2 regions of the Peribacillus sp. NPDC097198 genome follow, and region 1 is predicted to be linked to the other one. Evidence: riboswitches for the same ligand, from Rfam matches in the RefSeq annotation. Region 1 holds a riboswitch; the other holds the start of a gene.
What was found. A riboswitch is a leader RNA that binds a small molecule or an ion and turns the genes downstream of it on or off. The one in region 1 is predicted to bind glycine.

Region 1 (16,409 bases):
ATATACGTATCGAGTCTGGATAGCCCGCTTTTAGGCATGATCAAGGGGGAAAGTGTAAAAGAATAATCCGGTATTTTGGGAGTGACCTTGACCGACAGGAGACGCTCATTGAATCCTTCTATGAATTCACCGGAAATTAAATTAAGTCCTATGGACATGAAGATATCTTTTTTTCTGTCACACTGATAAGAGATTTTTACATTTTGGGTGAGCCAAGGAAAAAGTGGACTTTGGCCCGTCTTTAAGGGAGGCCTATCCTCAAAAAGCCTGATGAAACCTGCCAGCCTCTTGGTCGACTGGATAATTTGGTGGAGCCGTGGCGAACCAAAATGAATGATTTCCCCTTTCAAATCAGGCGGTGCCAGTTCGGGATGGGTGATGAACGTAAGCATGCCAGGATTCGGTATCCCACCGGTTTTTTCGAGATAGTGCCAATAAAAAGGTCTGTTCATGAGTTCCTTATCCATTTCGATCGTTAACTGAACAGTGAGATATGAAGAGGTATTTTCCAACACTTCACATGCGTTGGATTGAAAGTAGGTTATTAAAAAATCATGAATTTCCTGTTGCTGCATGGATTTCACCATCCTTCATAGCTTGTGCGAACTGAATCATGGAAGACAAATTATCCATTTTAATTTTCATTTCTCCTTCTGATTTGGACTCTCCGACAACATCAATTAAATATTCCTCGATATTGTTAATATCCAACTTCGTTAAAATATCATCCAATTCTCCAATTACCTTTTCAAATAAGTGGATTTTTTCATAAAGCAATTTCAAAATATGCTCTTCGACTGTATTTTTAGTGGCAAAGTTATAAATCATGACGTCTTCTTCTTGACCAAGTCGATGAATCCGTCCAATCCTTTGTTCCAACCTCATTGGATTCCAAGGCAAATCAAAATTGATCAAGTGATGGCAAAATTGTAGGTTGATTCCTTCTCCTCCGGCTTCGGTGGCAATCAATACCTGGATTTTCTTCTGGAATAGTTCCTTCATCCAATCTTTTTTACCACGCTTAAACCCTCCGCGGAATGGAACGGATGAAATGCCATGCTGTTGCAGGTACCATTGTAGATAAAGCTGTGTAGCGCGATATTCGGTGAAAATAATGACCTTGTCATCAATTTTCTTAATAAGTTCCAAAGCCTTCTCTGCCTTTGAATTTTGTTCGGTGAGGTTTACTTTCTCAAACAGATCATCTAATCTTGCTTCAAAGTCAGCCGATGGTTCTTTGTATTTTTCCTTCATATTCTTCAATGTATAGTAGACTGCTTCTCGGCTGCTGCATGCTTCCCTTTGAAGGGTGAGTGAAGAAAAAGCACTTCCTTTTGTTCCGTCTGATATTGGTTTAAACTTCGTTACGGCATCATACAAGGCTTGTTCAGTTGGTGAAAATTCAATGATGATCGTCTCTACACGCCGTTTCGTCCATTCAATACCAGTATCGGCACGTCGGTTTCTTATCATGACCGTATTGACAAGCTCCTTTAAGTGCTCATCTTCTAGAATGTTCCGGCCTTTCCCTTTGTATTTTTCGGAAAAGAGTGCGGCATTTCCTAGGTGTCCAGGCTTTAATAATGAAACGAGATTAAAGATTTCCTCGATTTTATTCTGAATGGGTGTAGCGGTCAGCAACAAACAGAATTTCTTTTTAAGATTTTGGACAAATTCATAATTTTTCGTTTTATTATTTTTAAGTTTATGAGCTTCATCAATAATGATAAAGTCATATTCTTGATTGAAAATGATATCCCGATGGGGGGCTCGCTTAGCCGTATCGATGGAGGATATGACGATGTCGCATGATTCCCATACATAACTCTTCCTTTGAACGACTGCAGGAATATGAAACTTCGTATTCAGTTCGAAAGCCCATTGGGTGACAAGTGATGCGGGTACAAGGATCAAAACCTTTTTAACCAGTCCCCGAATCATATATTCTTTTAAAATCAATCCCGCTTCGATAGTCTTACCAAGACCGACCTCATCAGCCAATATGGCTTTGCCATTCATCTGTTCAACCACCTGACGTGCAGCCTCTAATTGATGGGGAAGGGGAGTCAGTTGTTGAAGGTGCTTAGGCGCTTGTAAGCCTTCGAAATCAGGAATAATTAGGTTCTCTTCCATTTGGATGGCCAGTTTATAAAGATCCCAATTTCCCCATGGACCGTCGTTTTCCATCTTTTGCAGAAATTCATCATTCCAATCAGAACTGAAGGATATATTGATTTTCATTGATTCTTGCTCCTTCTTAAAACATAATTTTCTTAGTTTCTTTAGACCATGAACTTTTTTATAGGTTAATAAAATCTTTCTCCACGAAAGTTATTGCAGAGTAAAGTATCTTAGGGTAGGATGTAAATATATTTAGAAAATTGCAATAGTACTGAAGTTAGAAGGAAAATATTCTTCTTGGATAATAATTTTAGTTATTATAGTATTAGCATTTGGATAGTGCTTTATCCAAAGATCAACAATGAGCAGATTGGTACCCATTTCACGCAAATGGATGACCATCAGGTGGGGAATTTTCAGTCTTTTCCATCAATATGCGGGTGAGGATAAGGGGAGAGACTACCATCTACATATGTAGCGCCGAAGGAGCAAACTTAGCAGTGAATCTCTCAGGCAAATGAACTCTTATCGGACGCGACTCTGGAGAGCGCCAATTATTTAATGACGGCCACCAAAGGGGAAAACCTATAATAATAGGTAAACTTTCAGGTTTCAGGACAGAGAAAAAGCCATTTTGGCTTTCTCTGTCCTTTTTTGTGTCTTTTTTTTAAGGAATATCAGGTGAAAGAGAACAAGCAAAAAAATTGAAGGAGGTCATTTTTTGAGCGATTTAAAAAGAACGCCATTATTCGAGGTTTACAGTGAGCACGGTGGAAAAACGATCGATTTTGGTGGGTGGGAACTGCCCGTGCAGTTTACCGGCATAAAAGATGAACACGAAGCTGTGCGTACAAGAGGTGGCTTATTTGATGTGTCGCATATGGGAGAGATTGAGGTAAAAGGTTTCGGGAGCCTTTCTTTTTTACAAAAGATGCTGACGAATGACGTAGCCAAGCTGAAACAGGGCGGAGCGCTATACACAGCCATGTGTTATGAAAATGGGGGGACCGTGGACGATCTTATCGTTTACCAAAAAGCGGAAGAGGATTATCTGCTTGTGGTCAATGCAGCCAACATCGAGAAAGACTTCAATTGGCTTCAGGCGAATGGTATGGAAGGTGTCAGCATCAATAATGTTTCAAACGATTATGCGCAACTTGCTCTGCAGGGTCCTCGAGCGGAGAAAGTATTGCAGAAGATTACCGAGCAAACCGATTTAAGCACAATTGGCTTTTTTAAATTTAAAGAAGATGTCCACATTCATAATATATCCACGATGGTTTCACGTACAGGGTATACGGGGGAAGATGGTTTCGAGATATATTGCCGAAGTGAGGATGGTCCAGCCCTCTGGAGAAAAATTTTGGAAGCTGGTAAAGATGATGGGATACAACCGATTGGGCTGGGAGCCCGTGATACCCTTCGATTCGAAGCGAAACTACCGCTTTATGGTCAAGAGCTTTCGCCGGACATCACCCCAATCGAAGCGGGGATTGGTTTTGCGGTTAAACCGGATAAGGCGTCAGACTTTTTTGGAAAAGCCGTGCTTGCCGAACAAAAGGAAAAAGGGGCACCACGTAAGCTTGTTGGAATCGAAATGATTGACAGAGGTATACCTCGGCATGGCTATAAAGTATATAACGGGGAGAAACTCATTGGCGAAGTGACGACAGGGACTCAGTCACCAACATTGAATAAAAATGTAGGATTGGTCCTTATCGATAAAAATCACTCAAGTCTATCCACGGAAGTAGAAGTGGAAATCCGTTCTAAGAGACTGAAAGCCATTGTTATCCAAGCACCTTTTTATAAAAATACACGAAAATAGAAGGGAATGGTCCATAAGATGAAACATCGTTACTTACCGATGACAGAGCAGGATAAAAAAGAAATGTTGGAAGTTATAGGGGTCACATCCGTCGATGATCTCTTCAGCGATATACCAGAAAATGTCCGATTTCAAGGTGAATATGACATAAAACCAGCAAAATCAGAGCCAGCCTTAATGAAGGAACTATCGAAACTGGCTTCCAAAAATGCGGATTTGAAAAACTATGCATCTTTCCTTGGGGCTGGTGTGTATGATCATTATTCACCTGTCATCGTCGATCACGTCCTATCCCGTTCGGAGTTTTATACAGCCTACACTCCCTATCAACCGGAAATTTCTCAAGGAGAGCTTCAGGCCATCTTTGAATATCAAACGATGATATGTGAATTGACGGGTATGGAGGTGGCGAATTCCTCGATGTATGACGGTGGAACAGCCTTAGCCGAAGCGGCCATGCTTGCCGCCGGACAAACACGCCGGAAAAAGATTCTATTATCATCTACTGTCCATCCTGAATCAAGGGAAGTGGTGAAAACCTACGCAAAGGGTCAACGGGTGGAGGTCATCGAGATTCCTCATAAAGACGGAGTCACAGATATTGCTGCTTTAAAAGACCTGGCTTCGGATGATATTGCAGGTGTTATCGTACAGTACCCCAACTTCTTTGGACGCATCGAACCGTTGAAGGAAATGGAAGCAATCATACATAACGAGAAATCGATGTTTATCGTATCGAGTAATCCGCTTGCACTTGGTGCATTGACTCCGCCGGGAAAACTCGGTGCCGATATCGTGACAGGTGATGCTCAGCCATTCGGCATTCCTGCCGCATTCGGCGGACCTCATTGCGGATATTTCGCGGTCACGAAAAAACTGCTACGGAAAGTCCCGGGCCGTTTAGTCGGGCAGACAGTGGATGAGGATGGAAAACGGGGCTTCGTATTGACGCTCCAAGCACGTGAGCAACATATACGCCGTGACAAAGCTACATCCAATATTTGTTCCAATCAGGCATTGAACGCATTGGCAGCCTCTGTAGCCATGACTGCTCTAGGGAAAAAAGGCGTCAGAGAAATGGCCGTCCAGAATATTCAAAAAGCCCATTACGCAAAAAAGACGCTCCAAGCACAAGGAATTGAAGTGGTCTTTGAAGGACCTTCGTTTAATGAATTTGTCATTAAGTTGCCTCTTCCCTACAAAGATATCAATAAGAGGCTCTTTGAAAAAGAAATGATTGGTGGTTTTGACCTGGGCTCCGTTTATCCCGAGTTGAAAAATCATATGCTAGTGGCTGTAACGGAACTAAGAACAAAAGAAGAAATCGATGCATTTGCGCAGGAACTGGGGGATCAACTATGAATAATCAAGATCAATCACTCATTTTTGAAATCAGTACAGCCGGTCGAATCGGGTATAGCCTTCCTGAAATGGATGTAGCGGATATTCCACTAGAAGAAATCCTGCCTGTGGAATATATACGTACGGAGGAAGCCGAGCTTCCGGAAGTTTCCGAGCTTGATATCATGCGTCATTATACGGCTTTATCCAAACGGAACCATGGAGTGGACTCTGGGTTTTATCCACTCGGCTCCTGTACGATGAAATATAATCCGAAAATTAATGAAAATGTCGCCAGGTACAATGGTTTTGCCCATATCCATCCATACCAGGACTCAGAAACCGTCCAAGGTGCTCTAGAGTTGTTATTTGATCTTCAGGAACATTTGACGGATATTACAGGAATGGATCAAGTGACCTTGCAGCCTGCTGCCGGGGCGCATGGTGAATGGACTGGGCTCATGATGATCAGGGCTTTCCATGAAGCGAATGGAGATGTAAACCGTACGAAAGTCATCGTCCCCGATTCGGCCCATGGAACGAACCCGGCTTCGGCAACAGTTGCCGGACTAGAGACGATTACGGTAAAATCCAATGAATTCGGGCTCGTGGACCTTGAAGACTTGAAGCGAGTGGTAGGACCAGATACAGCAGCATTAATGCTTACGAATCCAAATACATTAGGCTTATTCGAAGAGGATATCCTGGAGATGGCACAGCTTGTCCATGACGCCGGTGGAAAGCTTTATTATGACGGGGCTAACCTGAATGCTGTTCTTTCCAAAGTGCGTCCAGGAGATATGGGTTTTGACGTTGTTCATTTAAATCTCCATAAAACATTCACTGGACCCCATGGCGGAGGAGGACCTGGTTCAGGTCCGGTTGGGGTGAAGTCGGATTTAATTCCCTATTTGCCTAAACCGATCGTGACAAAAGAGGGCGATCAGTTTGTCCTTGATTATGACCGTCCACAATCCATTGGAAGGGTCAAGCCCTATTATGGGAACTTCGGCATCAATGTAAGGGCTTATACGTACATAAGGTCAATGGGACCGGATGGACTTAAGGCCGTTACGGAGAATGCCGTCATCAATGCAAATTATATGATGCGACGTTTGGAACCATTTTTCGATTTGCCATATAATCGCCATTGTAAGCATGAATTTGTATTGAGTGGTCGGAGGCAAAAGCAGTTGGGAGTCCGTACATTAGATATTGCGAAAAGACTACTTGATTTTGGGTATCATCCACCAACCATATATTTTCCGTTAAATGTAGAAGAAGGAATGATGATCGAACCGACGGAAACGGAGTCAAAAGAAACACTGGACGCTTTCATAGATGCAATGATACAAATAGCCAAGGAAGCCGAAGAAACCCCTGAAATCGTTCAGGAGGCTCCCCATACCACGGTTATTAAACGCCTGGATGAAACATTGGCCGCTAGAAAACCAATTCTTCGTTATCAAGCATGATGCTGAAAAAACCCCTGCCAGATGGCGGGGGGTTTTTTATTTGGTAAAATTCATATGTATCTCGGGAAATAACATGCTTGGCCTGTTAAGCATGAGTTCCCTATTGAACAGTATGATATGTTTCAAAACCGGATAAGATGTAAGGTTTAGGCAATTGGCCTTATTTCTTCGCCTTGATCTTCCCTGTCCACATTTTGAAACCGCCTTTTAAGTGAAAAAGTTCCCTGTAGCCTTTTTTATATAGCATGGCTGCCGCTCTTCCGCTAATGATTTCACTTTGAGCATACAAGTATACAGGCTTGTCCTGCCTAATTTCCACTAAGCGGGTCTTCATTTGTGTCATAGGGATATTTCTTGCCCCTAAGATATGTCCATTATCAAAATCATTAGGTTCCCGTACGTCAATTAATTGAACTTTTCTGTAATTAGCGATAAATTCTTCCTGTGTTAAGGTTTTAACGATTTTACGTTGACGGAACCAATTAAATAGTGAATATGCAACGATGGCTACTATGATGATAATCAGTGTATATAAGATATCCAACCATAAAAACTCCCTTCTACCTAAACGAATACAGACAATGTCTATTATATAATTGGTTTCTCCAATAATCAAAAAAAAATTTATAAATATTTGGTGGAATAGCTTACTTTCTTTTTTACGTTGCTAAACTCTGGTAAACTACTACTTGTGAGTTTTTTTAGAGGGTTTAATAAGCCTACGTGAAAAGAGGGGTAATCGTGACGAAAGAAAAATGGGGATTCATTGATTCAGGCGATTGTTCACCTGCTTATAATATGGCAATGGACGAAGCACTCTTGAATTGGCAGAGTAATGGGGAAATCCCTCCCATGATCCGGTTTTACGGGTGGAACCCGGCTACATTATCCATCGGGTATTTTCAAAGGGCTGAGACCGAAATCGATTTGGCGGAAGTTGAAAGGCAAGGCTTAGGTTTTGTCCGTAGGCCTACAGGCGGTCGGGCTGTTTTGCATGAACATGAACTCACCTATAGCGTCATTGTCCCAGAGTCTTATCCGGGAATGCCGAATACAGTGACCGAAGCATATCGGGTGATTTCTGAAGGAATATTAAAGGGGTTCAGAAACCTCGGACTGGATGCCTATTTCTCTGTGCCTGAAACTGACCAGGATAAAGAGATGCTGAAATCTCCAAAGTCCTCAGTTTGCTTTGATGCGCCAAGCTGGTATGAACTGGTGGTTGAGGGAAGGAAAGTTGCGGGCAGCGCACAAACGAGACAAAAAGGTGTTATCCTTCAGCATGGAGCCATCCTGCTTGAACTTGATGAGGAGAAGCTATTTAGTGTATTCAAGTTCTCCGATGATAAAGTAAAAGAGAAGATGAAAAACAATCTGAGAAACAAAGCAGTGGCCATCAATGACATTGCTGGTAGAAAAATAACTATTTCCGAGGCGAAGGCAGCCTTTGAAAAAGGTTTTTCTGAGGGTCTGTCGATTGATTTGAAACCATATGAGCTGAGTGAAAAGCAATTACAGGAAGTGAAGGACATCGCCAAAAATAAATATGAAAGTGATGACTGGAATTTTTTGAGGTAGAAAAAGAGGGGAAGCGAGAGTCGGGAATAAATAAGTTTTTTCAGATTTGTGTGAACAAGCATGTATTCCTTGTAACGTCAGTGCTTTGAAAGAGGCGGGCAAAATGCAATGTTCAAATTCATTGAAATCTGTCTAATTTTTATTATAAATCGACATTTTCCTCCCTTTTACTAACTCAATTAATTGATTCACCGTTTGACAAAATTAAAAGACAATCAACCACAACACAATATATAGTGGCTAAAATAATTACTTAAACACTACATGTTGAATTTTGTGTTTCGCTATGATAAATTTAGTGTAACTTGTTAAGCGAAACGGACATGTAGGTTACATATTGATTTTTGCAACAAGAACGGATCTGAAACATGTAAAGGAGAGGGAATTATGTCGGTTGTAATTAAAGAAGCTTTAAAGGTTGATCTAGAAAGGTTGAATAAAGATATATCTTTATTTCCCCAAGTTCATCCTGTAACGGCTGATATGAAAATGATGCATAAGGGCGTGTCCCGTCTAGTTATGCTTGACCGTTATTCTTTTAAGGATACTGAAAAAATCACACTCTCTGCTGGCGATTTTGTAGTATTGACAATTAAAGAAGATCCGAAATTTCCTGCACGTGGTCTTGGCCATATCGTCGAAATAGATTGGGAATCGAAAAAGGCAAAGGTTTTAGTGGATGAAGAGTTCCGCGGAGTGCTGGATAATCCGGAAGAAGTGGAAACAGGAATCATTAATCGGCCGCTTGATATCATCGAAAAGCCGCTTGAAATATATTACGAGCAAATTGCCAAGCGTAATGCAACTGGTTTGGCTTCAGTGGAAACGACTGAAGAAAAAAGAACGGAATGGTTCAATAAATTTTATGAAGAATTAAAGGACCTTAATTTCGTGCCGGCCGGCCGGGTATTATATGGCGCTGGTTCTAACACGGATGTAACGTACTTTAATTGTTATGTCATGCCGTTTGTACCAGATTCACGCGAAGGGATTTCCGAGCATAGAAAGCAAGTCATGGAGATCATGAGCCGTGGTGGTGGAGTCGGTACGAATGGCTCTACTCTCCGTCCAAGAAACACCCTTGCGAAAGGGGTCAATGGCAAGTCTTCAGGTTCTGTTTCATGGCTTGATGATATAGCGAAATTGACTCATTTGGTTGAACAGGGTGGAAGTAGACGCGGTGCCCAAATGATCATGCTTACTGATTGGCACCCAGACATTGCGGAATTCATTATTTCAAAAATGCAAAATCCGAGGATTCTTCGTTACCTAATGGAGAACACAAAAGATGAAACCATAAAGAAATATGCATCGGATAAATTGAAGTTCACACCGCATACCGAACAAGAAACGGCGATGTACCAAGGAATCATTAATTATAAAGAGATTCCGGGTCTAGGTGGATTCAGTGAAAAAATCATTAGGGATGCTGAAGAAAAAGTTCGCGTAGGCGGAACGTATAGCGTCCACAATCCGGACTTTTTGACTGGTGCCAATATCTCAATCTGCTTAACCAAAGAGTTCATGGAAGCCGTCGAAAAAGATACGGAGTATGAGTTGCGCTTCCCTGATGTCGAAAGCTACGACGCGGAAGAAATGGCGATTTATAATGATGAGTGGCACAATGTAGGAGACGTACGCGAGTGGGAAAAAATGGGCCATAAAGTCCGGGTTTACCGTAAGATCCGTGCTAAGGAGCTTTGGAACCTGATTAACATTTGTGCGACGTACTCAGCAGAACCGGGAATATTCTTTATTGATAATGCCAATGAGATGACGAATGCAAAAGCTTATGGACAGCAAGTCGTTGCTACGAATCCATGTGGTGAACAGCCATTGGCTCCATTTTCAGTGTGTAACCTGGCAGCGGTCAATTTAGCTGAGATGGCGGATAAAGATAATAAGACCGTTAACTTCGAAAAACTTAAGAAAACAGTTGAAGTGGGCGTGCGGATGCAAGATAACGTCATTGATGCAACCCCTTATTTCCTAGAGGAAAACAAAAAACAAGCACTCGGCGAGAGACGGGTTGGATTAGGTGTCATGGGACTGCATGATTTGCTAATTTATTGTGAAACCGAGTATGGATCAGAAGAAGGAAAAATCCTGGTGGACAAAGTGTTTGAAACGATTGCTACGTCTGCTTACAGGGCTTCGGTTGAACTTGCAAAAGAAAAAGGCAGCTTCCCGTTCCTGAAGGGAACGTCGGATGAAGAAACGAATGAGCTTAGAACGCGCTTCACGAATACTGGATTCATGAAGAAGATGCCTGAGGATATTCGTACAAGCATTGCCGAGCACGGTATCCGGAACTCCCATTTATTGACCGTGGCTCCTACGGGCAGCACAGGTACGATGGTCGGCGTTTCGACAGGTCTTGAACCATACTTCTCGTTCACATATTTCCGTAGCGGACGTTTAGGGAAATTCATTGAAGTCAAAGCGGACATCGTTCAGGAATACTTGGATCGTCATCCTGAAGCCGATCCTGATAACCTTCCTGAATGGTTTATTTCGGCGATGGAATTGGCTCCTGAAGCCCATGCGGATGTTCAATGCATCATTCAACGTTGGATTGATAGCTCAATCAGTAAAACGGTTAACGCCCCAAAAGGGTATACCGTCGAGCAGGTCCAAAAAGTGTACGAGCGCTTATATAAAGGCGGCGCAAAAGGTGGAACGGTTTATGTAGATGGAAGCCGTGACAGCCAGGTTCTTACATTAAAAGCTGAAGAAAACCAAATGGAACAGCAGCTTGAAATGGATGGCTTAACAGATGTGGAAGAAAAGAAAAAAGTCGTTCTGGTTGATACCATTAATGAACTGCGTTCGACTAATGTAACGATAGGTTCGGAAGTGGGTAACACGTGTCCAGTTTGCCGTAAGGGTGAAGTCCAGGAAATGGGCGGATGCAATACTTGTACGAATTGTGGTGCCCAATTGAAGTGCGGGCTTTAAACCAGTAATGAAAAGATGTATCGTTTAAAAAAAACAGCCCTTTGGATTAAGATAGTCCAAAGGGCTGTTTTTTAATGTCTAGAGGATTTCAGTGTGATTTCAAGTAGAGGAATGTTCTATTATTGAAAACCTTTTTATGGATTCCTTAAATAAATATCCCCTATCAATTTTACTAAGTAATATTGATAGGGGATATTATATTTATGCATTGGGCTCTTCTATTTCTTCTTTCAATTCTTTAAACCATTTTAAGTTCACTTGATGATGAGAACGAGAATTTTCGTTCATGCGGCGAAAATAATCGATTTTACCAGGAAATTCTTTTGTGATGGCTAGATAATCATCGAGGAGAGCAATTCGAGCTTCAGTCTGGTCAATTTGTGCTTGAATTAATTTTAATAATTTATATTTATCGAAATCATCTGCAAAGAGTAACGCCACATAGCATTGTAAGTTGACATATTCGGATTTAGTTCCAAACTTCACCATTAATTTTTCGAATTCTTCCATTCCTGAATTTGTGATAATAAAACGGTGGGTTTCGCGCCCATTGCTTGAAATTGTTTGATGAACTTGTTCAATCAAGCCTTTTTCCTCAAGTTGTTGTAAGTTGTAATAAAATGAACCCTTCGTAAAGTTAACGATATACTTATAATGTCGTTTTTCCATTAAAGTTAGTAGTTCGTAGCCATGCGCTCCAGGATTTTGGATCAGCAGGCCAAGTATAAGCAAGGGGATTATGATTGCATCACCTTCATCATTTTTGCTTCAAATTCAGCGTATGTGATTTTGCTTAAAGCCATATTCATACTATGAATATAAATTTGTTCTGTTTTTGAATAGTCAGTATTGGTTTTTAATGATTGTTCTTCATTCGAAAGAGGTGTTAGGACATCGCACTTTTTCGAAAATGCCTCGTAGTAGCGATAACCAAATTTTCGTTGCGAAACAGCGTCCAAATGAATACCGTCCGGATTGGCTGTTAAGCCTTCTGCCGTTACAAAGTAACAGTTTTGCTGAGTATGAGCAAATCGGAGTAACTGTTCATTAACTTGTTGAGACTCTGTTGCGTATTTTCCAAAACCTATTTTCCCTAAAAAGTCACCAAGTCCACCAATGATTAAAGGGACATCTTCAAGTTCTAATTCTTTTCTTAAAGTATCAATAATCAGGACCAATTTCTCATAATATGTTTCATGAAGAGCATGGTTGCTATCGCTTTCGCCTTGGTGCCAAAGAATACCGCAGATTTCACTAGACTCAAGCGCAAATCGAGCTTCAGATAAAGCATGTTTAAAAAGGGTACCTTCTGGATGCCAATCATTTAAAGAACTGCCGCCTTCCGCACAAGGAATTAAGCCAATTTCATCATCAGGATTGACTTTCGACCATTCCTCTGCAAAAGATGCTGCGAGACTTACACCAGCAACAGGACGATCGTAATTAATCGGTTCGGCCATCATTTGCCATTGACCATTGCGTAGCATTTTTATTTTTTCATTATAGATAGGATCTACTTCATGCAAGAATCCACGTCCTGCCATATTTGATTGACCTAACATTAAAAAAGATTTTGTCATTTAATTTTTCACGCCTTTGTATAATATAGTCTAATTAGACTATCGTCAATTTGTTTGTCTACAAGGAACTTTTACTAACGAAAAATATAGAATCCCATCATGCTGATTACTTTATATGTCATACTTAAACTTATTAAAAAGCTACAAAAAGTCGTCGAGGTAAGCTAAGGAGCTTTCCTCGACGACTTTTTGAGTTATTCCCTATTAGCATGTCCAACCCTTTTTTTTTGGAAAATGTCTTTATGAAGTATTTTCAGTTTTATGGTTAGACTATTCATTATCAACATTAATGAGGTGTTTGAATGGAAAACCAGAAAGGTAATAGTAAGGTTAGCGTGTGGTGTATTGTAAGCATGGCTTCGATTCCTCTCGTTATGACCCTGGGGAATTCAATGCTTATACCCGTACTACCGGTTTTTGAAGAGAAAGTGAATATCACTTCATTTCAATCGAGTATGATAATCACCAGTTATTCGGTCGCGTCCATCTTTCTTATCCCCGTGGCGGGTTACTTATCTGATCGCATAGGAAGAAAAAAAGTCATACTACCGAGTCTAATATTAGCTTTAATTGGAGGATTGATTGCAGGGTTCGCATCCTGGAAAATGGACAGTCCATATACCTGGATAATCATTGGGCGGATCCTTCAAGGGATTGGAGCATCTGGGGCGTCACCTATTATTCTTCCGTTAGTGGGGGACCTTTATAAGGATGACGATGAAAAGACCAGCTCGACGCTTGGCATCATCGAAACGTCAAATACGTTCGGCAAAGTTTTAAGTCCGATTTTAGGATCTTTGTTTGCAGCTGTCCTTTGGTTCCTTCCGTTCTTTTCCATTTCCTTTTTTAGCCTGATCTCAATCATTTTCGTATTCTTTTGCATCAAGGTTCCAAAAAATGAAGATGAGCCCCTTAAGTTCAAGGAATTCTTAAAAAAAACGAAGGCTACCTTTAAGAAAGAAGGAAAATGGCTGTTCGTAGTCTTCATATTGGGTGTTTTCGTCATGCTCATTCTTTTTGCGGTGCTATTTTTCTTATCGGATAATCTGGAGAAATTGCATCATCTAAAAGGAGTGAAAAAAGGCTTTATATTGGCTATCCCTTTATTATTCCTGTGTATCTCCTCTTATATAGCGGGGAGGAAAATCAAAGGAAGCATTCCTTTGATGAGAAAGATCATTTTGGTCAGTTTAATACTGATGTCGGCAAGCGTGGCATTTGTAGGATATACAAAGGACAAACTCGTGATCATGCTCATTCTAGTGAGTATATTGGGGATTGCCATTGGGGCGCTACTTCCAACATTGGATGCGCTCATCACTGAGAATATCGAAAAGGAACAACGAGGAACCATCTCGTCTTTTTATAGCGCGGCCAGGTTTATCGGTGTTGCGGCAGGACCACCGCTCATGTCTGTGTTAATGAAAAATCATTTAAACATGAGTTATATTATTTCCGCCGTGATTGGTCTCATCTTGCTATTCCTCGTCTTTAAAATCATTAATAAAAAAACATTGAAACCGGACGACAAGAAAGCCGAATCCTAAAGGAATCGGCTTTCTCTTTGTTGTATCTGTCAGTTGTTTTCCATTTGTTGGCCGATTTCTTTTTCGGCCAGCTCAAGATTTGCACTTCTTAAAATGGAGTACTTGTCGACAGAGTCTCCAGGGATACGCTGTGAAGTTGGATTTTCATTAACTGTGACAGTCATTTCTTTATTTTCGGTTACTTTTCGGAATGCATTTTGCTTCTTTGACATATTGCATCTCCTTTCCATTATTTACAGAATAAAAACCATCATGAGGATTTTAGAAGTGGCAAAAGCTATCCTTATATATAGGTTGTCTAGTTTAACTAAAACTATGACCGGATCGGTCAATGAATGGAGATGGATATGAAACCCTTTATCCCACAGCTTGTTTATATCGAACCACGGGCCCTTGAATACCCCTTAGGAAGAGAACTGAAAAAGAAGTTTGAGGACATGGGTATCGAAATCCGTGAAACGACCTCTCATAATCAAATTCGGGACTTACCCGGAGATAATGATTTTCAAAAGTATCGTGTAGCTAAATCCACACTGGTTGTAGGTATCAGAAAGACATTGAAATTCGATACCTCTAAACCTTCGGCCGAGTATGCCATTCCTTTGGCCACAGGCTGTATGGGGCACTGTCATTATTGCTATTTACAGACAACGCTTGGTACCAAACCATATATAAGGACCTATGTTAATCTGGATGAGATTTTTGAGGCTGCAGAAAACTACATGAACGAAAGAAAACCAGAAATTACCCGTTTCGAGGCCGCTTGTACATCTGACATCGTCGGCATTGACCATTTGACACATTCATTAAAACGGGCTATCGAATACTTTGGCAAAAGTGAATATGGTGTGCTTCGGTTTGTAACCAAATTTCATCATGTCGATCATCTCTTGGATGCAAAGCATAATGGTAAGACAAGATTCAGGTTCAGCATCAATTCAAGGTATGTGATCAAGAATTTTGAACCTGGTACCTCAAGCTTTGACGAGAGGATAGAGGCAGCACGAAAAGTGGCGGGTGCGGGCTACCCATTAGGATTCATCGTCGCTCCCATTTATAGGCATGAAGATTGGCAGGGAGGGTATTATGAACTCTTCCAACGATTGAGCGAGGGCTTAAAAGGAGTCGACATACCGGATTTAACGTTTGAATTAATACAACACCGCTTTACGGGGCCTGCTAAAAGAGTGATTCAAAAAAATTATCCCAAAACAAAGTTGGAACTGGATGAAACCAAACGGAAATATAAATGGGGCCGTTATGGAATCGGTAAATACGTTTATCAAAATGAAGAAGCAAAAGAGTTGGAAACGACAATTAGAGAGTATATAGAGGAGTTTTTTCCGAAAGCTGTAGTTCAGTACTTTACTTAAAGAGAAAAGTTTCGCCAAAACAGTCATAATAAGCCCTGCTCCTGCTTAAAAATGAATAGACCGGGTGGGGAGGGCAGCTATGATCATTGACGGCGTATTTTCCGGAGGCGGGATAAAAGGCTATGGATTATTGGGTGGATTCCAAGAGTTGGAGGAACGTGGATTTACATTTCATAGAACTGCAGGAACAAGTGCGGGTTCTATTATAGCTGCCTTCATAGCAGCTGGGTATACAGGGGAAGAAATGGAGAAACTCTTTATTGATATAAACCTATCTGGTTTATTGGATAGGAGACACGGTCTTATACCGATTCCTTTTGCAAAATGGCTTTTAGTTTATTGGAAATTGGGATTATACAAGGGGGAGGCATTAGAAAAATGGGTAGCTCAAAAACTGGCTATCAGAAATGTGGTTACCTTCAAAGATCTTCCCCCTCAATCTCTCCGCATAATCGCTTCGGATATCACAAATGGGAAATTGGTCGTCCTACCTGATGATTTGAAGAACTATGGGATTGACCCTCATACTTTTTCAGTGGCTAAAGCGGTAAGGATGAGCTGCAGCATTCCCTATTTTTTTGAACCAGTCAAGCTGAATGTAGGAAAAA
Region 2 (16,409 bases), on a different contig from region 1:
ATGTTAATTCAACTTCTTCTATATGCTGGCCAGTGGTAGTGGCCGAAGCAACCCCGTCAATTTTCTCGATTTTTGGAAGTAAACTATCTTCCACGGTTGACGTTAATTCAACAATATCCTCTTTTGTACTGCTTACACTCAATGCCATAACAGGCATCATGTTTAAGCTGATGGCTGTAATCGTCGGCTCTTCCGCTTTCTCCGGTAACTTTACTCCGTCAATTGCCGATTCAAGAGCACGCTTCGCCTCATCCATATCGATCCCATATTCATATTCCACTTGAATATTGGACATATTGGAATACGAATTGGAATAAACGGCTTTCACGTCCTCAAGCCCTTCAACCGCTTCCTCTAATGGTATCGAGACCTCATCCATCACTTTCTCTGGAGTAGCACCAGGATATACACCCATCACCGTTAAATAGGGAATTGTAATATCCGGGATTGTCTCCGTTTTCATTTGCGTACCCGAATAAATACCAGATATCGTAATAATAATTGTAAGGAGCCACACTGCTAGTTTATTCCTTAGAACAAAATTGACTAAACCTCTCACCTTTACACCTACCCTTAATTGACTTATCAAACATATTTACTTATACTAATGACTAATTAGTCATTTGTCAACAATATGACCTAGGAGCGAATGGAATGATTAAAAGGGAACTCATAATGGAAACGGCCATCGAACTCTTTGCAAAACAAGGGTTTAACGCTACCTCCGTACAGCAAATCACCGATCACTGTGGCATTTCAAAGGGTGCCTTTTATTTATCTTTTAAATCCAAAGATGAATTGATTATAGCGCTGGTCGATTATTTTATGATACAGCTCGTCTCAGATATTGACCACGTAGTCAAAAACACAGCAAATGAAGACCTTTTATATGAATTTTTCTATACCTCATTTAAATCTTATCTGAACCATACAGACTTCGCTAAGATTATTTTTAAAGAACAAGCACAATCATTAAATGAAGAACTCATAACACGAATTCAACACTATGAAAGAATCAATGAAACGAGTATCCTCTCATTGGTTGAACGACTATATGGGGACGATATCATTCAAACAAAATATGATTTAACCTATTGTATAAAAGGATTCTTACAACAGTATGCTGTTTTATTTTTATTCTATAATATACCGTTGGATTTAGTCCGACTCTCGCAATCTCTTGTGGAAAAAACGAATATACTGGCAAGGCATTCAACCATTCCTTTTATTTCACAAGAATTGACGGAAATAATCAGTCCTGTCATGTGCGAAGAAATGACAAAGGAACAGCTACTCGATCTTATGGATAATAAGATTGAGGAAATCGAAGAGTCCATTGAAAAAGAATCCTTACTCCTGCTCAAGGAGCAACTGATTGAACAAACTTTCGGACCGGCCATCATAAAAGGATTGCTCGAGAACCTTCACGCTCATCCACATTGCAAGTACCTAGCTTATTTACTACGCCAATATTATAATTTTTAACTCTAAAGAAGGGGAGAACGCTTTGAATTAAGCTTTCTGCCTTTTTTCTATGCACTTACTCTTTATATTCACCCTTAGGTACAATTATTAACACCCTCCATTTATTTTATCATGTGTTTCTAACTTTCTTTCATTTGAATGTTCTCATTCTTGTCTTTTTTTCAACAATTGCTTGGACAGCTTTCCAACAAGTCCGATTTATGACTTTTTTTAAAACAACTCACCATTTGGGCTCCCCTTCATAATCTGTATCAGGAAGATTTTGAGGGAGATGGATTATGGGATGGGATTGACGGCTCTCCATTGGATTTATGTTTTATTCATCGTGTTGATCATCGGGTTTATGGTAAAGCGTCGGGATACCACCCTCATTTGCATCGTTGGCATCTTCATTTTGGCGCTCGTCTCTACAGGCAGTTTGGCTTCCTCCATCAGTGGCGTATTCAATAGTTTCGCTTTCGCCATTACCGAGTTAATGTCGACCATTTTAATCATTTCCATCATTGTTGCCATGAGTACAGTCTTAACGAGATCAGGTATCAATGATGTCATGATTGCACCTTTTGCTAGATTCATTAAAAACCCCACACTCGCTTTTTGGGTGATTGGAATCGTCATGATGGGCATCTCCTGGTTTTTCTGGCCATCTCCTGCCGTCGCTTTGCTTGGTGCCGTGCTGCTACCGGTCGCATTGCGGGCCGGATTGCCTGCACTAGGCGTAGCGATGGCGATGAATTTATTTGGCCACGGCATTGCGCTTTCGGGTGATTTCGTCATTCAAGCGGCACCAAAACTCACGGCTGATGCGGCTTCGATTCCGGTCGGTGACGTCATTTCAGCCAGCATCCCGCTCGTCATCACAATGGGCGTCGTGACTACGGTTTCTGCGTTCATCTTCTTGAAGCGGGATATGCGGCTTGGTCGCATTCAGCCTACCGTACAAGAAGCAATCGACGAAGACCAGGATGGGATGAATGAAGAGTTACTTACGATGGGACAGAAGAGGTTTTTTGCGATATTCATCCCATTGGCCTTTTTACTGGATGTCGTCGCTCTTTGGCTTCTGAAATTACAAGGCGGCGAAGCAACAGCATTGGTTGGCGGAACCGCCGTTTTTATCTTGCTGATCTTATCTCTCGTGGCCCATGGCCATCCTGGCCTTGAAAAATCAACGAGCTACTTGATTCAAGGGTTCCAATTTGGCTTCAAGGTTTTCGGTCCGGTCATCCCGATTGCCGCTTTCTTCTATTTAGGCGATTCCGGCTTCACTAAAATCATCGGGGACTACTTACCGAAAGCCTCTCTCGGCATCGTCAACGATTTGGGTGCAGCACTCGCCGCCTCGGTTCCATTGACGAAAGAGATAGCTGCCGTCACACTGACAGGCATCGGTGCGATTACCGGCTTGGATGGTTCCGGGTTTTCAGGTATTTCCCTGACCGGTTCGGTCGCAAATCTATTCGGGACGGCGATTGGAAGCGGTACTGCGACGTTGACTGCCCTCGGCCAAATCACGGCAATCTGGGTCGGTGGCGGTACCTTGATTCCATGGGCACTTATCCCAGCGGCGGCCATTTGTAACGTCAGTCCCTTTGAACTCGCCCGCCGAAACTTGCTTCCGGTATGCATCGGTTTATTCGTGACGACGATCGTAGCGATGTTTTTGATTTGATCCATATAACTAAGCCAGTGCGCATCCATTTAATGCACACTGGCTTTTTTGAATAACAAAACATCATTGACAATTATAGGAAATTACGATAGTTTAATTATAGACCGAACGTTCAGTTTATCATTGGAGGCTTATCTGACATGAAACAACAAAGTACCCCCTCTCCCACTAAGCTTAAGATAGCTAAAGAAGCAGAAAAATTGTTTGCCCAAAAGGGATACGCCGCTACGTCAATGGAAGACATCACAAACGTCTCCGAAAGCAGTAAAGGGAGCATTTATTATCATTTCAAAAGCAAGGAAAAACTTTTCTTGTACATCGTCGAGAATAACGCCGACGAGTGGAAGCGCGCCTGGAACATCAAGCAAAAGAACTACCGCACGAGTGTAGAGAAATTATATGCATTGGCAGACCATTATCTTGAAGATCTGCAAAGTCCATTAATTAAAGCCGCTGAGGAATTTGGCGGAAGTGAAACGGCTGACCCTGAGATTTTTGCGCATATTTTAGAAATTTATCGCAGTCAGTATTATGACACGTATGAAGCCGTCATTGACCAGGGAATTAAAGAAGGGGCGTTCATCGAAGATAATCCCAAAGACCTTATGTACATTCTCTTTGGCATGCATGCCGGATTACATGCCACCTATTACGAGATGGAATTTCCTGAAATCAGGAGACTATATCACAAAAGCGTGGACGTCTTTTTAAAAGGCATTTCGAAACACTAGAGGAACAAACATCCCTTTCTTATCCTTTTCCCAAGAAAGGATGTTCCTCGATTATTTAACGATAGTCCTGTAGAACGATTTTTTTTAGGAATTTATTAAACCGAACGGTCAGATTAATTAAGAAGGAGCTGCCTGTGGATGAACCAATTATTGAAAAATAAGGTTTTCTGGATCATGTTGAGTTCGGATATGCTTGATCAAATCAGCATATGGATTCGAAATATGGCCGTTTTGTTTTACATTATCGAAAAAACGAATCAGGATCCGGTCGCGATATCCCTTATCACTGTCATCGAGTACGCCCCCATCTTCTTATTTTCCTTTATAGGCGGAACCTTTGCCGACCGTTGGAATCCAAAGAAGACGATCATTAGCGGCGGGCTGCTCAGCATCGTTTCGATTCTGATCATTTTAGGTTTCATCTCATTCGGGATGTGGGAAGCCGTTTTCTTTGCCACATTCGTCTCAGCAATCGTCTCTCAATTTTCACAACCTTCTTCCGCGAAAATTTTCAAACGGCACATCCCTGAAGATCAAGTCGGTTCGGCGATAGGCATCGTGCAAAGCCTTGGTTCCCTGTTCTTGATTCTGGGACCCATCATCGGTACGGCCGTCTATTCGAATTTTGGCATTTCGGTTTCCCTTTCCTTGTTAATTCTTACATTTGGATTATCCACGGTCATCACGCTCTTTTTACCGAAGGATGCCAAAAAGGAAAAACAGGCTGACTCGACGATCGTTACAGAAATTAAACAAGGCTTTCACTATGTACTCCATAATCACAATTTGAAAAGAATCGCCCTGACCTTTTGTTTCTTGGGTCTTGGAGCAGGCCTGGTACAACCGCTCGAGGTTTTTCTGATCACGGATAGGCTACAATTGCCAAAAGAAGCCCTTCAATGGTTATCCGCTGCAGCAGGGGCTGGTTTACTGATTGGGGGAATCATCGCGGCCACTTTAGTTAATCGTCTTCATGTGAGGGTGACGTTTGTTGGTACGTTTTTATTGTTAGCCCTTTCCACCGTTATCGAAGTACTGTCCACTTCCTTTATTTTAACGGCATCGATGAGATTCATCACCGCCTTCATGATGGCGTTCATGCAAATACTCTTAAGCACCATGATGATTAAACTTGTGGAAGAAAAATTCATCGGTAGAACAAATGGCATCATCACGCCCATCTTCATTCTATTTCTCTTAATTGGAACGGCTTCGTCCGGTCCATTGCTGAAAATAACTTCGCTATTCACGGTTTTTAGTTTATCCGCTATCACCGTTGCTCTGGCAGCTATCCCGGCTTTGGGCATGTCGGTCGCATCACATACTGAAAATAAAGAGGAAAGAATCAAAACTTTGTAAGGTTAAGAAAAAAACATCCCCGCTAAAAACGGGGATGCAAGTGGTTTACGCCTTCGTCAATGTTTCTTTAATGCTACTGTACACTTCTTGCCAAAGCTGTTCGTTTTGGGCATAAGATTCCCCGATTTTCTTAAAAAGCTCCTTTTGTGCCGCTTCAAAATGTTCGTCTTCCTTAGCTGGCAAATCCTTGCGCAATTCCATTACGAACTCCTGTACTTTAGGTGCTCGAGGGCCCCAAACAGCTTTTTCCTTCCCTTGATTATCGATGAAAATAAAGATGGGAATCGATCGTGCCGTTCCATTCGTTAAATACTGATCCATCAGCTCAAGGTTTTGATCCCGCAGAATCATCCGCGTATCGATATTCGCTGCCTGTGCGATGTTCAAAAGGATCGGGATATTCATCATCGCGTCGCCACACCAATCTTCTGTAATGACAATCGCTCTCAGCTCTTTCCCTTTTACTTCTTCGAAAAATGCACGGTCTTCTTCCGAAATGGAAAAACGCTCGTATACGGATTGCAAGCCTTCCTTATTCACTTTCATCGACTCCACAAATTCCTTTGCAGGTATCCCCTTTTCAAACCATTCATGTAATGTCGTCATGTTCCCACTCCTAACTAATTTTAATTAAAAATACCATAAACCGGTTTATTTTTCAGCCCATTGATTCGGGAGAAACGAATCATATATCTAAATTAATATATTAAAAAAATGTTTTCATTTTAGAAAACAAGGGAAATTTATTATTAGCTAACTAAATAACCAGTACTTTTCATTAATACAAATGTTTGTAACTTAGGAGATGGATTTTGTGGAAGGTTTTCTCTATGCACTTATCCCCGCATTAACGTGGGGAAGCTTGGTACTTGTTTCCGAAAAACTCGGGGGCAACTCATATAACCAAACACTCGGTATCACCATCGGCTCTTTATTGTTTGCCATCGTGATGTCGGTCATCAATCCCCCCGAATGGACGAGCCTCATCTGGATTGTCGGAATCATTTCAGGGATTGGCTGGGCGTTCGGTCAACTTTTTCAGTTCAACAGTGTCAAGGAAATGGGCGTTTCCAAAACCGTTCCCATTTCAACCGGATTGCAAATACTAGGAAATACATTTTTTGCGGTTATCGTCTTTAAGGAGTGGAACACCACTTCGACGATCATCCTTGGCGTGATTGCTATCATTTTCTTGATTGCGGGTGTATTGCTGACAAGCTATGAAGGTAGTAAAGGGAAAAATGAAGGCAGCATGAAAAAAGGAATCCTTTACTTGATCGTCTCCACTCTTGGTTTTGTCACCTATGTCATCGTCGTCAGATGGTTTGACATTGACGGGTGGTCGACTATCTTGCCACAAGCGATCGGAATGTTTATTGCAGCTTTCCTTCTATCCATTAAACATAAACCATTCAACAAATATGCCGGACGCAACATCTTAACTGGGATCATGTGGGCGACCGGGAATATCGGTCTCCTTCTCGCTAATCCAAAAGTGGGCGTTGCCATTGCCTTTTCATTCTCGCAAATGGGTATCGTCATTTCCACTTTAGGCGGCATCTTCCTATTAGGAGAGAAAAAATCAAAGAAACAAATGACCTATGTCATCATCGGTTGTATCTTAGTCATCGCCGGTGGCGTCATGATTGGATTCACAAAAGAATAAATAAGGGAGAGGATATAGTATGTATACAGATTTAGAGAACAAGGTAGTCGTAATCACAGGGGCCGCAACAGGATTAGGTAAAGCAATGGCGGAACGCTTCGGAAAGGAAAAAGCACGAGTTGTCTTAAATTATCATTCGGAAGAGAACGACTATAAAGAAATCATTCAAACGATTGAAGCTTCAGGCGGGAAGGCCGCAGCCATTCAAGGCGATGTTACAAAAGAAGAAGATGTGAAGAAATTAATTCAGTTTGCAGTGGATACATTCGGTACCATCGACATCATGGTCAACAATGCCGGCATTGAAAATGAAGTGCCAAGCGAAAAACTGACGCTAGAAGATTGGCAAAAGGTCATCGACGTCAACCTTACCGGCATGTTTTTAGCAAGTCGGGATGCAATCAGTTATATGTTAGAACATGATATTAAAGGAAACATCATCAATATGTCTTCGGTTCATGACAGAATTCCATGGCCACATTTTGTTCACTATGCAGCAAGTAAAGGTGGCGTCAAAATGATGACCGAAACACTTGCCCTTGAATATGCGCCAAAAGGAATCCGCGTGAATAACATTTCCCCTGGAGCGATCGATACACCGATTAACGCCGAGAAATTCAATGATCCAAAGGCGACACAAGAAGTCATCGACCTGATTCCGATGGGCTATATCGGAAAACCGGAACAAATCGCTGCATGTGCGGTTTGGCTCGCATCCGAGGAATCCAGCTACGTCACCGGCTTGACACTATATGCGGATGGCGGCATGACCAAATACCCTGGATTCGAAGCTGGGAAAGGTTGATTATAGGGATTACCGACACGGCGTTCTTACGCCGTGTTTTTTTCATGCATGGCTTTTCATATACTCCACCGTCTCGATCACCCCTTCACGATAAGAAGTCCGAGGCACCGGTCCAATCAGCTTTTCGTATTTTTCCCCGTTCAACACAACCGGTTCTTCATTCAAATAATACATCTCGACCGCTTCACGCATCTGGGAGTTGAAGATCCCCAAGAATTGAATCATCTTCTTTGAAATGGTGGATACTCCTTTTTGATAATCCGTTATGTCGCGAATGATCTTGATTAGTTCTTTTCCAGTAATCACATCATGACCGGGTATATTCCAGTTCTGACCGTACGCTTCTTCGTTAAGGGACAATTCAACGATGGCTTTTGCTCCGTCCGGGGTGTATATGAATTCCCTGGCAATGCTTTGGTCGCCCACATAACTGGCCTTCTTATTTTTAATGACATTATTAAGCGTATAATGCAGTAAAGAACTTTCCGCATTGGGACCATAGAAATCAGGAAAGTGAACAATGATTGCAGGAATGTTTGATTCCTTAATCAGGTTTTCGACATTCAGGCGGATGCTTCCTTTTTTCGTGTGGGGATGTTTAACCTTCATTTCAGTCACGCTTTTCCCTGAACTGCGTCCATAGGCATAAATATTGTCGACAAAGGCAAGTTTCGCTTCATTCTTTTTTGCCACTTCCATAATATTGGACATCATGACCACTAACTTCTCATCCCATTCTGAATAGGGAATGTTCGCTGATTGGAATATGACGTCAACACCTTGGGCTGCTCTTTCTAAATCCTCCACTTGAAATAGATCTCCCGTATGGATCGTCACATTCGAATCATTTCCGAAAAGTTTTTCCAGCTTACTGCGGGTGCGTGCAAAGGCCGTCACCGAGATCCCCCTGTTTGATAATTCCTTGACGATTGAATACCCCATTCCTCCTGAAGCTCCTACTACCAATGCTTTTTTCATAATGGACGCCCTCCCTTTTATTTAACCACTGGTCAATACGTGGTAAAAAAAATCAGCTAATTGATTTTGTTAAAAATTTCACGTGCAACACAGCTAGATTCTTTACTTCCTCATACGTCGTGACATGACGGCAATAATGCGTGACAAAACCATGCAAGGATAAAAAGATGCTGTAAATATGCTGGATGGAAACTTTGTTCTCACATAAAGTGAAAATAATCTGGGCGAATTTTTCATAGGTTTTGTGTGGCCCTTGATTGATGAAGTTCTGTACTTCTTCGTCCTTGATCAAAAACATGATTTCATAATGGCTTTGATGGGTCAGCCCGAATTCAATGAAGCCCAAAAGAATGTTCTCTAGCTTTTCCCCATTTGGGATGGCTTGGTGCATCACATCATCCAGTTTTTGATCGAGCATGGCGAAATGTTCTTCCACTAACGCGTAAAACAACTCCGCTTTATTCTTGAAATGATAGTAAAGAGCGCCATGGCTGTACCCTAGTTCTTTCGCAATCTGCCTCATGGAAACATGCTGATACCCTTTCGCCACAAAGAGATTCCGTGCTGCGTCCATTATCATTTCCCGTGTTAATTCCTGTGTAACGGATTTTCTTGGTGACATGATATCCTCCTTGTTGACCACTGGTTAATTAAAAGTATAATTCATATTTTTACCATTGTCAATAAGTACCAATTAAAAGAGAGAGCCGAGGATTAAGCTCTCCCTAAGTTTTCCACATATCAATTACAACTTGGATAGACCGTGACGATCTTATCAAATAATGGATTCGATTCGGATGTAATGTCCATTTCGCTAAAAACTTCTTGGTAATGTTCTACCCATTCCACAGAACCGGTAGGTATATGGGTATCATCTTTAAGAAAATTCACAAGGACCAGCCACGTTGGAATCCCCATTTTCTCATTCAATATATATAAAAAAGCCAAACGATTCGCCAACTGATAATAACGGTTCAGCCAGACTTCCATAGGGGCCCGGGAACCCATGGCCTCCATTGTTTCCTTCATGGTACTCTCTATCAGGAATCTACTGTCCAGATCCTTTGCCCGTATCGATGAAGCCATTTCTTTCAAATGGGCCTTCGCTTCCACTAGCAAAAACCCTTTTTGACCATCTTTCCCTGCCACCGTGGCATATCCATCCCATTGCGGACCCATCCTTGGCCAATATTTCTCCAGCTCGATTCGTCTGCCCCGCCTCACACTTTCAAGCTCCAAAAATTCATTTCTGTATTCTTGGTAACCCGTTTCCCGCAATGGGGACTTCCACTGGATGGACCGCTCTTTATCAAGGAAAGTCAGCAAGGAAGGCGAACTCATCAAAATAAGATGGTTCAATTCCCCTTGCCTGTTATTTACGAATTGCTGAATCCAATGTTTACTCCCTTTTTCAGCCTGAACCTTCTCAAGCCTAAGCCTAGTCTCAGTATCCTTTACCAACTGCAGTAAAAACTGCTCTAACAGCTCGTCCTCAAGATAAAACAAATCGATATAAGAAAAAGGCTCCTCGGCTTGATAAGAATCCCGTTTGAACAAATTTCCTTGCCCAAAGCCCCCATTCTGTTTCGAGTACTCCGATTCTATCCAATCCAACAATTGAAGGAATCTCATATCCGGCTGACTTTCCCATAATTCCTTAACCAGAGAATTAATGCTAAAAATCCTCTCCACTTTTCTCAATCGAATCACCTTCTTTGTATGTATATTTCTTCTCTTCATCTTATATTCAAGCGTCCAACATTACAATAAATTACATATATCAGTCAATTTCTCATTTTATCGGTCAAGTTGGAAGGTTTATCGGTCAAATGGCCGCTTTTATCGGTCAACTCCCTCACTATATCGGTCAAACAAAAAAAGCTATGCACGAAGCATAACTTTTTCCGACACTCTAGATTACGCAGATACATCCTCTTTCGCCTTCACGTCTAAGGGAACCCGCTTATCCATTTTCAGTAGGTAGTAACAGGCTACAACGATTGCTAGGAAAATGATGCCCACAATCAAGGAGAGTCGCGTACTCGGGTTAAACCACATGCCGACCAATACCAATAGTAAGAAGGCAATCGTTGCATAGTTGGTATACGGGGCAAAAGGCATTTTGAATGGATGGTTTTTCATTTCCTCAGCTCGTACCTTCCTGAACCTAAGCTCACTAATAAGAATCACGAACCATGGAATCATCCCGGGCAGCACACTTGCACTGTACACATACAGGAATATTTCCGGTGGAGCCAGGTAGTTCAGGACAACACCAATGGCCAAGCCCAACATGACAGCGATTGTACAATAGGCCGGCACTCCGCTTTTCGATATTTTTGCAAAGATCTTTGGCGCTTGCCCGTTCAAGGCAAGGGTATAAAGCATGCGCCCTGCACTGAAAATCCCACTATTGCATCCTGACATCGCCGCCGTGATCACGACAAAGTTGATGATGCCCGCGGCTGCGGTAATGCCTATTTTTGCAAAGGTCGATACAAACGGGCTTCCAAGTTCATCTAATTGATTCCAAGGAAATACCGTGACGATGACAAAAATCGCGCCGATATAGAAGATTAATATACGCCAAATGATCGTTTGGATTGCTTTAGTAATGGTACTCTTCGGATCCTTTGCTTCACCAGCAGTGATCCCGATAAGTTCAACGCCTTGATAAGATGCCACAACAAGAGAAAGGGCAAAGAAGAAACCTTTCCATCCCCCCGTAAAGAAACCGCCGTTAGCCCATAGATTGGAAAGGCCGATTGCCTCCCCACCATTCCCTATCCCGAAAAAGATAAGACCTAGACCGGCAATGATCATCAAGATGATGGTAACGATCTTGATCAGTGCAAACCAGAATTCGAATTCACCGAAGGATTTGACGGAAATGAGGTTAGCGGCGCCAAGGATGACCATGGCCACCACTCCCGGAATCCAAGCTGGCAGTTCAGGGAACCAAAAGTTCATATATAATCCTACGGCAATGATTTCAGACATGCCGACCAACACCCATAGGAACCAGTTGCTCCAAGCAGTTACAAATCCTGCCAATGGATGGATATAATCACTCGCAAACGTTGCGAATGAGCCCGTAGTAGGCTCCAGGTACAGCATTTCCCCCATCGAACGCATGATAAAAAAGATAAAAAGTCCCGCGATGGCATACGCCAGCATGACAGAGGGGCCGGTCCACTTAATTGTGCTGGCAGATCCCATAAATAACCCAACACCGATCGTACCGCCCAAGGCAATCATCTGAATATGACGTGCCTCTAGCCCTCTAGTTAATTCTTTATTTGACATGATAACTCCCCCAGATGTACAAGCATAAAATGACGATTCTCTAATCCTTATTTAAGATAAGTAATTTAATAGATTTACAATGCTTCCTAAAGAACTCTACTCACAAAAGCATTTCCTTATCTTATAATAATAAATATTCCGTAGAAATACAAATGTACTTTTAGGAAAAACACTTTTGGCCGTCTAGAAGCAATGGATAGGAGGACATGATTGGTAATGGTTCTCTCCCTATACGTGTGAAGAAATCCTATGTACTATTGAAAGTAAGTATCGACGTTAATGAGAGGAGGAAAGACAATGAAATTAATAGGAGAAAGAATCTATCTCCGCTATTTAAAAGAATCGGATGCACCTATCCTTTTAGAAAATACAAAGGATGAGGAGATACGGTATATGACAGGAACAAAATCTATATTCACTTTAGAGCAGCTTCAATGTCATATAAAGAATGTACGTGAAGATCCATCACGCCATGATCTAGCCATTTGCTTAAACGAAAGCGATCGGATGATCGGGGAATTATCCATCTCTGATATGGACGAAGAGGACAAAAAGGCAGGATTTAGAATTTCGATGAATGCCATTGAATTAACGGGCAAAGGGTATGGTACAGAAGCTATCCGACTTGTTTTAGCATTTGTTTTTGAAGAATTGGCTTTAAATCGTCTGCAACTGGAAGTATTCAGCCATAATTTACGTGGAATTAGAGCCTATGAAAAAGTTGGCTTTATCAAAGAGGGGATTTTACGAGAGTCTTTATATTTCAACGGAAAATATTCGGACGAGATCATCATGGCCATTCTTAAAAGGGACTATGAAAAAATGTTCTTATCAAACTGATTCGGGGTTCGCATCGTTTTTGGGCATCAAACTGGTCATATAGATTCACCCCCCACCACATTTACAATATATCCCTTTGACCCAAAATCAAAATAGTGATAGAATTCCATTATTATTTTAAAAGAATAAATGAGTTGCCAAAAAGAATTTCATCTTTCACAGCGATCATTTATTGACAACCACATACTAAGCAAGCGATGAATGCTATGGATCACACTATAGCAGGAGCAGCTTCTGGAGAGACTGTACACACGTGCAGCGCCGAAGGATTCACAATCTCAGGCAAAAGGACAGAAGAGTAACGAATATTTGTTATTCTTTAACCTTTCGAGATTGGTAGCTTCCAATCTCTTTTTTTATTGTCTTTTTTCAATCATCACTAAAAAAACGAAGTGAAATCGCTACTAAACTGGACAGATTCATTGCCCTGGTGATCGATTGGAATCAACGGACCATGTACTTCACATTCAAGAATTATAACAACGGGGGCGCACAAATTGGCTAAACAAGAATTGAAAAGGGATTTGAAAAATCGACATGTACAACTCATCGCCATAGGAGGAACCATCGGGACCGGGTTATTTTTGGGATCCGGAAAAGCCATACAGTTGGCGGGACCCTCCATTATCTTTTCGTATCTGATTATCGGGATTGCCTTGTTTTTCGTCATGAGGGCTTTAGGGGAATTGCTGTTGTCCAACGCGGGATATTCCTCATTCACCGAATTCGCCACGGAATACATCGGACCGTGGGCTGGTTTCGTGACTGGCTGGACCTACTGGTTCTGTTGGATCATGACGGCCATGGCCGATATCATCGCTGTCGGGGTCTATATGCAATATTGGTTCGACATTCCGCAATGGATCCCTGCACTTGCCTGCTTGGTGATTCTACTAGGATTGAATTTGTTGACCGTGAAGCTATTCGGAGAATTGGAGTTCTGGTTCTCCCTCATTAAAGTCATCACGATCGTCGCCTTGATCGTTGTGGGAATTGTCTTACTCATCATTGGCTTCCAAACCGATACAGGAACCGTTTCCCTCAACAACCTTTGGAGTCATGGGGGCATGTTCCCGAACGGCGCATCCGGCTTTTTGCTTTCCCTACAGCTAGTCGTCTTCTCCTTTGTTGGTGTCGAAATCATTGGAGTGACAGCGGCCGAAACCGCCAATCCGAAAAAAAACATCCCGTCAGCGATCAATAAGATCCCTGTCCGGATATTGCTTTTCTATATCGGTGCCATCACCGTCATCCTTTGCGTCAATCCATGGACACAGCTCGATGCCGCGAGCAGCCCATTCGTGGAGGTCTTCGCCTTGATCGGGATTCCGGTTGCTGCAGGGATTATCAATTTCGTCGTGTTGACATCAGCCGCTTCTGCCGGAAACAGTGGATTGTTTTCAACAAGCCGCATGCTTTATACCTTGAGCAACAATAACGAAGCACCTGCAAAACTTAAGAAATTAAATAAACGTGCTGTTCCGAGCAATGCATTGGTTACGTCTACCATCGTTGTCTCCATTGGGGCATTATTAAGTAAAATCATACCGGAGCAAGCTTTCACCATCGTGACAACGATTAGTGCAATCTGCTTCCTATGGGTCTGGAGCATCATCTTGATTTCCCATATCCGGTATACGAAAAAACGTCCGGACTTAAGGGCTACGTCCACTTTCAGGGCTCCCTTAACACCTTTCATCAACTATGTAATCTTAGGGCTGTTTATCTTCATCTTGATCGTCATGCTGTTTGCTGAGGCGACCAGGCCGTCATTATTGCTGACACCGCTTTGGTTCATTCTTTTAGTTGTCATATATAACTATCGAAAAAAATGAACGAGGAATTTTGGGATACGGAAGTCTACCTTCCTATCCCATTTTCCTGTGATTAAATGAGAGAGTAAAATGAAGCGTGACGAATATTTTTTTCTGCCACACTATTAATTTTTTTATCGAATTAGTGTAAGGTACTAGGTATTACGGAAACATTTTTTTAGAAAAACATCATAATCTGTGAAACATATTTAGAATGGAGGGGTTGCTTCATGAAAGTATTATATATTCTTACACTCGTTCCTTTTATCGGCATATTAGGGTTTCTTCCTTTTGTTAATAAAGTAGAACCTTATGTATTGGGGATGCCTTTTTATATGTTTTGGATGGCGATGTGGGTCGTGCTCACTTCCGTCACTCTAGCCGTCATGTATAAGTTGGATCCTAGGAACCGAGAAGGTGAAGAAGAATGAATATTGCTCTTATCATTATTTTAGCATTTTTACTTTTATCGATTTTTCTTGGGATCCGTTCGACAAAAGGAAAAGACATGAACCTGGAACAATGGACGGTGGGCGGCCGCGGTTTTGGTGCCATATTCGTCTTTCTATTGATGGCAGGGGAAATTTACACAACCTTCTCCTTCCTTGGAGGAAGCGGCTGGGCTTATGGAAAGGGTGCGCCCGCTTTATACGTCCTCATTTATATTACCTTGTCTTATGTATTATCCTATTGGCTACTTCCGGCCATTTGGAAATACGCAAAAGAAAATCGGCTTATGTCACAATCCGATTTCTTCGTAAGCAAGTACAAGAGCCCAACTCTAGGGATTCTTGCTGCCCTTGTCGGCGTGGTATCGATGATTCCGGTCGTCGTCGTACAGCTCAAAGGCTTAGGGATCATTGTTTCCGAAGCATCATATGGCGCCATTTCCATGTCCACCGCTGTGTGGCTTGGAGCTATCAGCCTGACCATTTATGTCATGATTTCCGGCATTCACGGATCAGCCTGGACCGCCGTCATCAAGGACATCATGATGATCGTCATCATCGCATTCCTGGGCATTTATCTTCCGATTCATTACTTTGGAGGTCTTCAACCGATGTTTGAGACCATAAATGCCGCCAAACCAGGTTTCCTGACGCTGCCCGAACAAGGTCTTAGCGTTTCGTGGTTCATCTCGACCGTCATCTTGCTCGTATTTGGTTTTTACATGTGGCCCCAAGTATTCAGTGCCGTCTATACGGCCCGGAGCGGAAAAACATTTCGTAAAAATGCCATCATCAGTCCACTGTATACGCTCATGTTACTATTTGTCTTTTTTGTAGGATTTGCAGCGATTTTGAAAGTGCCTGGACTGGAAGGCGCCGATGCCGACCTTTCCTTATTGCGCCTTGCGATACAGACCTTTGATCCATGGTTTATAGGAGTCATCGGTGCGGCTGGCATGTTGACGGCATTAGTACCAGGATCGATGCTGTTGATGAGCGTCTCTACGCTCCTTGCGAAAAATGTCTATAAGGAACTCCATCCTGGAGCATCAGACCGGCATGTGGTACGTTTGGCCAAGTTACTCGTTCCCGTGATTGCACTCATATCCGTTTACTTCACCTTAAATGGCGGAGAAACGATGTCTGCTTTGATCTTGATGGGATATAGCTTCATTACACAACTATTCCCGTCCCTGTTATTCAGCCTGAAAAAGAAGAACTTTATCAATAAATATGGGGCAATAGCGGGTATCATCTGTGGATTGGCCATCGTCACCTACATCACCATCAGCCAATCGACAATC

Region 2: another riboswitch for glycine. It lies ahead of ACIQXQ_RS16940 (amino acid permease); the one in region 1 lies ahead of gcvT (glycine cleavage system aminomethyltransferase GcvT).

Annotation. Positions count from the first base shown of each region.
Region 1 is NZ_JBIWDO010000004.1:31,191-47,599, forward strand. It holds gene ACIQXQ_RS07895 (YqhG family protein) at 1-575, opposite strand, end outside; gene ACIQXQ_RS07900 (DEAD/DEAH box helicase) at 553-2,241, opposite strand; glycine riboswitch at 2,562-2,656, shown strand; glycine riboswitch at 2,660-2,744, shown strand; gene gcvT (glycine cleavage system aminomethyltransferase GcvT) at 2,843-3,949, shown strand; gene gcvPA (aminomethyl-transferring glycine dehydrogenase subunit GcvPA) at 3,968-5,311, shown strand; gene gcvPB (aminomethyl-transferring glycine dehydrogenase subunit GcvPB) at 5,308-6,765, shown strand; gene ACIQXQ_RS07920 (rhodanese-like domain-containing protein) at 6,926-7,309, opposite strand; gene ACIQXQ_RS07925 (lipoate--protein ligase family protein) at 7,507-8,343, shown strand; gene ACIQXQ_RS07930 (vitamin B12-dependent ribonucleotide reductase) at 8,731-11,301, shown strand; gene ACIQXQ_RS07935 (PadR family transcriptional regulator) at 11,503-12,042, opposite strand; gene ACIQXQ_RS07940 (sialate O-acetylesterase) at 12,039-12,881, opposite strand; gene ACIQXQ_RS07945 (MFS transporter) at 13,184-14,428, shown strand; gene ACIQXQ_RS07950 (hypothetical protein) at 14,458-14,640, opposite strand; gene splB (spore photoproduct lyase) at 14,776-15,801, shown strand; gene ACIQXQ_RS07960 (patatin-like phospholipase family protein) at 15,881-16,409, shown strand, end outside.
Region 2 is NZ_JBIWDO010000010.1:102,359-118,767, reverse strand. It holds gene ACIQXQ_RS17005 (efflux RND transporter permease subunit) at 1-559, opposite strand, end outside; gene ACIQXQ_RS17000 (TetR/AcrR family transcriptional regulator) at 655-1,485, shown strand; gene ACIQXQ_RS16995 (hypothetical protein) at 1,757-3,157, shown strand; gene ACIQXQ_RS16990 (TetR/AcrR family transcriptional regulator) at 3,298-3,888, shown strand; gene ACIQXQ_RS16985 (MFS transporter) at 4,027-5,247, shown strand; gene ACIQXQ_RS16980 (thioredoxin family protein) at 5,293-5,853, opposite strand; gene ACIQXQ_RS16975 (GRP family sugar transporter) at 6,062-6,913, shown strand; gene ACIQXQ_RS16970 (glucose-1-dehydrogenase) at 6,933-7,718, shown strand; gene ACIQXQ_RS16965 (SDR family NAD(P)-dependent oxidoreductase) at 7,761-8,696, opposite strand; gene ACIQXQ_RS16960 (TetR/AcrR family transcriptional regulator) at 8,749-9,318, opposite strand; gene ACIQXQ_RS16955 (hypothetical protein) at 9,438-10,397, opposite strand; gene ACIQXQ_RS16950 (amino acid permease) at 10,614-12,002, opposite strand; gene ACIQXQ_RS16945 (GNAT family N-acetyltransferase) at 12,300-12,842, shown strand; glycine riboswitch at 13,067-13,146, shown strand; gene ACIQXQ_RS16940 (amino acid permease) at 13,340-14,677, shown strand; gene ACIQXQ_RS16935 (DUF3311 domain-containing protein) at 14,887-15,087, shown strand; gene ACIQXQ_RS16930 (sodium:solute symporter family protein) at 15,084-16,409, shown strand, end outside.